2 regions of the Bacillus sp. FSL R5-0422 genome follow, and region 1 is predicted to be linked to the other one. Evidence: riboswitches for the same ligand, from Rfam matches in the RefSeq annotation. Region 1 holds a riboswitch; the other holds the start of a gene.
The links. Region 1 has a riboswitch for thiamine pyrophosphate ahead of tenA (thiaminase II). Riboswitches for the same ligand answer to the same signal wherever they lie in the genome.
Positions count from the first base shown of each region.

Region 1 (3,179 bases):
AAGACGACCTGCTTTCCTGCTTTTGCAAGGTGATAGGCAATGGACATCCCTATGATTCCACCACCAATGATTGCCACATCATAATGCTTCTTCATAAGGATTCTCCTTTACTTGTTTAGAAAATGCTTGTGCCATTTTGCGCGGCTGATGATGAGTAAAAATTCCAGACATCACCGCTATCCCTTTCACATTCACGTGTCTCAATTCTGGAACGCGCTCAGGTGTCACTCCACCGATCGCTACAACTGGAATAGATAGTAGAGATGTCAGTTCTTTCACAAGCTGTACGCCTCTTGCCTGAAGTCCTGGTTTACAAGTGGTGTCATATACGTGCCCAAATATGACATACTCTGCTCCATTTTTCTCAGCTGCTTTCCCTTCTTCAATCGAATGAACTGAGACGCCCGCATGAAGGTGTGGGAATTTTTCCCGCAGCTCTTTTGGCGAAAAGCTATGACCTGGGAGATGTACACGGTGAATATTAGTGAGTAGCGCAACGTCTACTCTGTCGTTGATAATGAGCTTTTCTTTCGGAACACCTTCTAAAAGGAGGCATTTCACGAGATCAACAAGCTCACTTGCTGTTTTAGACCGTTCCCGGATATGAATAAAATCGACTTCAGATGCAATGGCTATTATTTGTTTGATCAGCTCTTCTGCAGGAAGCGAATCATTTGTCACTGCGTGGAGTTCCATTTGCACCAACCCCATCTAAGCATGCTGTTTGCCACATTTCTTTTTGATACGCCATCTCCCAGAAATGGTATTCGTAATAGCTAGAAATCACAAAATTTTCTTTCATATTGGCCCGCACATGTTCTGGTGCTTTTTCGGCTAGTTCATCAAAGCGGTTGACCTGTTCAAAGACGAGCTCCTTAAACCAATCCCCTCCATATGTCAAAATCCATTCTTGATAAATCGGATGGTCAGGTGTAGTTTGTTTCAGCTTTTCACCCACCTCATAATAAAGCCAGTAGCACGGCAATAACGCAGCCAATATCTCTTCGAATCGTCCGCTTTTCACAGATCGGTACATGTGAGAGGTATACGCATAAGCAGTGGGAGAAGGCTTAAAGTTCTTGATGGCTTCATCTGATATCTTTAAAAGCTCTGTAAATTTTCTATGCAGCGATAGCTCCGCTTCATACGTTCCCTGCGCATGATACGCCATTCTGCCCGTCGTATGTAAGTCCTCACTAATCGCCGCTCCATATGCTTGCACCTTTGCAAAATGAGTTAAATAATATGAATCCTGCATCACGTAATACGTGAAACGATCGAGTGACAACGTGCCATCTCCAATTCCTTTCACAAAGGGGTGTGTGAAGCTTCCATTCCACCATGTTGCCGCTGCTTCTTTACATTCAGTTGAAAACGTCATATTTCTCTCCTCCTGTTTTTCCATATAAAAAAGCCACTTTCCGCATGGAAAGTGGCTTGGAATTTGTCAAAAGCATAGTCAAAAACCGCACCACTTCCCTACGCAGGTATGAACCTGTTCAGGTAATGAGGGTCTAAAAGTCAATACTTTTATCTCAGCCCTTTTAAAGGACTCCCCTAGTGGATCAAATATATGATGTTGTACTTCTATCTTAATCAGGAATTGTTCATTGGTCAAGGGTTCATTGTTACTCTAATTGGGCTCTTAGTCCTGCCACATATTCACGAGAGCCCGATACAAGCACACGGTCTCCGCTTCTAAGCGTCGTATCTCCGTGTGGGACTAAACTGTCAATCCCTCTGAAAATACGGACAAAGACCAAATCGCCAGTAAACGGAAATTCCCTCAGCATGACATTGTGATAGCGATGATTGTTCATTTGAATTTGATACAAGGAAGTATCCTCATTTGTTAATAATCGAATCGCATCAGGTGCTTCAATCAAGGCTCTAAGCACCGTTTTAGATGATAGGAAATTAGAAAACGTATCAATTCCTGCTTCCTTCAATTCCAGCTCTGCCTCAGCTTTGTTCACACTCGCAATGACTTGTTTCGCTCCTTCTTCCTTTGCAAATAAAGCAATTTCCTTATTTTTCGTCTCACTGCCAGTTGCGACGACGAGGACATCCTCCTGGCCAACGCCTGCCTTTCGCAGCGTCTCATCGTCGTACTCTTCAATCGATTCGACTTCAAAGATGGAGTCAGCAAGCAGCGCTTCTTTATTTTCTTGAAAGACATGCAAAATTCGAATATCATATTCATCCTGATGTAAATCGAGTGTAACAGGTAAAGTCAGCTGATTTGCACCAATAAAGGTCACACGTTTTTTAAGGCTCGCAGCTTGTTCTTTTTTAAATAGCGCTTTAAACCAAACTGGCGTTAAAATACTCGTGAGTATCGCAACTAAAATGAGCGCGCCGGACATTTTATGGTCAATGACTCCGAGACGCTCCCCGATCGTCGCAGCTGCAATGACGAGTGATAACGTCGATGTTAATAAAAAACCAGAGCCGATCACTTTTTTCATGTCATACCATTTTTTCAAATAAAGAATCGGGATGAGCTTACTAATCAGTAAGGCAATAAATAGCAGCGGGATCATGATCATAATGGTTGGGTCTTTGAATAGTGCCCATATATTCAAATCCACTCCGACCATCACAAAGAAGATAGGGATCAAAAATCCGTAGCCAAATGAATCCAGTTGCTGAACAAGCTCTTTATTCGGCGAGAGAAGGGACACGAGTACGCCCGCTAAAAACGCTCCAAGAATATTTTCAGCACCGAGTGATTCAGATAAGGCAACTAAGACTATAATGAGAGTAAAGATCGCCCTTGTCCCTATTTGCACGGTCCCTTTTGACATGGACTGAAAAATTGACTTTGTCTTAAATACGCGGCCAAATAAATAAAGAAGGATGCCCGCAGCAAATAATAAGAGCAGAAGCCACATATTCCCTGTACCATCGCCATAAATGGAGGAGAATACAGCAAGTAAAATCATCGTCACCAAATCTGCAATGACAGCGACAAGCAAGATGATTTGACCGATATTTGTCTGCATCAGCTTTTCCTCTTTTAAAGTAGGAACCACAACCCCTAATGAGATCGTCGATATAATGAGCGTCATTAAAAAGGCATTTTGAATAAACCCTGCAAGGACAAACGCATAGGACAGAATAAAAGAAATACTAAATACGCCAAGAAAAACAATAGTGGCTGCTTTAAACGTATTTGG
Region 1 covers NZ_CP152014.1:1,131,566-1,134,744, reverse strand. The annotation lists gene thiO (glycine oxidase ThiO) at 1-95, opposite strand, end outside; gene tenI (thiazole tautomerase TenI) at 79-696, opposite strand; gene tenA (thiaminase II) at 671-1,381, opposite strand; TPP riboswitch at 1,460-1,569, opposite strand; gene MKX52_RS05585 (monovalent cation:proton antiporter family protein) at 1,629-3,179, opposite strand, start outside.

Region 2 (3,179 bases), 1.3 Mb from region 1:
AGAAACAGCACGCCTGTTTGTTAAAACCATTTCATAAAGTCATCAAAAAACCAGTCGTAGAACATACGGCTGGTTTTTTTGTCATAAAGATTTCCTAAAAAAGACCATAACAACGAACGAAATAATGGTAAAATATTCACAGGGTATAAAACCCAAATTAGGAAAAAGGGGATGTTCCTGTGAGAGCTTTTTATGGAAAAATGACTGCCGCTTTATTATCCATTCTACTCGTCACAACAGGTTTATTTTCACCAGCATTAAAAGCAGAAGAAGCACCGAAAACAGATGGTAAATTATCACCACTGACGGAAAAAGCCATTCAGCAAGTGCAAGACTCGTTTTTGAAGCAGGATGAAGGAACCGCTATCAAACAGAAACAGTTAAAAAAATCTTTTAAAGTAGATAAGAAAAATGGAATCAGTATCAAACGAAAAGCCGCTAAAGATGGCAAGATGCGTACATCTTCCGTTCGCTCCATTGATGGATTAGCCATCAACCAATCAGTTGTCTTATCAGAGGACGACCCAGTCGATTTATGGTTGTTAAGTACGACTTCACCTCAGGCACTCATCAGCCGAATTACCTCATCAAATCCCGATTATTTCGTACAATTATTTGTTGTTGATTATGAAACTGGACAAGCTTATCCGACGGACTTGATTCAGCCAGCAGGCAGTCTCCTTGGTTTGACCAATTTACCAGCAGGTGACTACGCATTCGGTATCACAAGCGATGGAGATTTTGGAGACTCTTACACACTACTAGTGAATGCAAAAAACCCACCCAATTTCACAGGGGCTGTTTCCCTCTCTTCCACCTTGCAATACTTTGTAGCTGAGTATGCCAATGGGGATGTTTTCGCTAATGGTACAAAAGTGTATAACAAACAATCGAAGACCGCCGATTATAAATGGGAGCGTGTATTTTATTTCTCATATGACGGAAAATATGATCAGAGAACCCATTCTGTTGAAAGTGTAAAAGTGAAAAGTATCTCGGCACCAGTATCGTACTCTGCTCCTTATGCGAGTTCATCTGAGGCCATTCTCGTCTACTTAGATGTAGAGACATTATTTATGTATCATGAATCATCGTTTGCTAGCGGACAATTCTACCATAGTAGCTTTGTTGATACACTTGGAAAGACAACGCCAAGACGTTTAGATATAGATGACATGACAAATTACGGCGATCATATTTTAGCTGTTGATTTGAAAACAGGAAAACCAATTGATTTCTTCAGTGTCCTTAATTTTTACTATGCTGCGGGGATCGAGAAGCTGCCTACGATCAGAACGTTGAATTAAGAAAGGCGGTTGACAGCAAATCTCCACATGTGTAGAGTAAAGATAATTAAATGACAAAAGTCCACTAGGGGAGTCATGTATGACTGAGACAAGAGGAAATCTTGGACCCTTTGAACCTGATCTAGTTTGTACTAGCGGAGGGAAGTGGAGCTGGACCTCGTCTTATTCATGATTGAATCGATAAGAAGGCCGCTCCATTTGGGGTGGCTTTTTCATTTATTCTACTGAAGAAGAGGAGGCTTTTTTTATGACATTTTCAGCGCAATTAAGAGAAGAAACAGAACCATTATTTGAAGCCATTTATCAGCATCCGTTTGTCAGGGGACTGGCAGAAGGAAAGCTGGAAAAGAAGCAGATCATTCATTACGTCAAACAAGATGCAGAATATTTACAGGCTTTTATTAAAATTTATGCAGCGGCTCTTAGCAGATGTACAGACAAAGAAGATATTGCTTTTTTCCATCAGCAGATTGCATTTGTACTAGATAGTGAGACACACCCTCACCAAAACCTTTGCCGAGTGGCAGGTGTATCATATGATGGGCTCCAAGGTGCCCCGCTTGCTCCGAGTGCTCATCACTATATTCATCACATGCTACAAGTCGCCAAGGAAGGCACGCTTGGAGAAATGATCGCTGTTCTGCTTCCATGCCCTTGGACATATTGGGAAATTGGGAAACGAATGCTCACAGATGTGCAGCCCGACCCGTCACATCCGTTTTATGAGTGGATCACATTTTATGGAGGGTTAACCGACTCTATTACGGTGGAGCTTTGCAAACGGCTCGATCAGCTGGCGGAAGCAGCAAGTGAGAAGGAAAAGGAAAAAATGAAACAGCACTTTATCTTAAGCTGTCAACTAGAGTACAAGTTTTGGGACATGGCGTTTACGGTGGAAGAGTGGCCAGTTCCATTGGAGGTGCATTCATCATGACATGGAAGATGAAAGAAGTTGTCCTTGCTGTCATTTTATCCGTTGCATGCGGTGTCATCTATTTAGGGTGGTCCACACTTTACTTGCCCATTACAGCACTTGTTGGCCCCGCAGGAGGGAACATCATGTTTGGCATTTGGGTGATTGCTAGTCCAATCGTCGCGTATATCATCCAAAAGCCGGGAGCTGCCCTGATCGCAGAAACAGCCGCTGCCGCTGTGGAATTACTAACAGGCAGCCACTTCGGTCTTTCAGCCTTGCTGATTGGTGTATGCCAAGGACTTGGGGCAGAAATCGCCTTTGCTCTTTTTGGATATAAACGATATCGTATGTGGACACTGATGTTGTCAGGTGCCTTTGCGGCTGTTGGAGCAATGGCTTACAGCCTCGTTGCAAATGGCTTTGGTTATTACACACCTCAAGTTCTACTCATCACACTCATAACTCAAATTATTAGTGGAATGATACTGGGCGGATGTTTAGCCAAAGTTGTGGTAGACACATTATCTAAAACCGGTGTACTGAATCAATATGCCATCATGAAAGAAAAAAGAAACAAAGGTGAACAGCATGAATTCATTTCTCGCGTGCAATAATCTCACTGTCCGTTTTTATGAACAGCCTCAGCCCGTTTTGCATCAAGTCTCTCTGTCCATTCAAAAAGGAGAAAAGGTGCTTATTTTAGGACCAAGCGGAAGCGGTAAATCAACGCTCATCTCGGTTCTGGCTGGCATCATTCCAGAACATTTAGAAGCGGATATGCAGGGCGAAGTGATATTGCAAAGACATACAGGCGTCATGTTTCAGGACCCTGATTCCCAGTTTTGTATGCATCGTGTCAATGAAGAAATTGCCTTTAGCTTAGAGAACCGCTCCGTCCCTCGCGACGAGATGGATGATATCATTCAACAGCTCATGCAAAAAGTCCAACTCGAAGT
Region 2 covers NZ_CP152014.1:3,477,251-3,480,429, reverse strand. The annotation lists gene MKX52_RS17850 (type 1 glutamine amidotransferase domain-containing protein) at 1-37, shown strand, start outside; gene MKX52_RS17845 (hypothetical protein) at 180-1,307, shown strand; TPP riboswitch at 1,364-1,467, shown strand; gene tenA (thiaminase II) at 1,555-2,241, shown strand; gene MKX52_RS17835 (ECF transporter S component) at 2,238-2,837, shown strand; gene MKX52_RS17830 (energy-coupling factor transporter ATPase) at 2,812-3,179, shown strand, end outside.
Region 2: another riboswitch for thiamine pyrophosphate. It lies ahead of tenA (thiaminase II); the one in region 1 lies ahead of tenA (thiaminase II).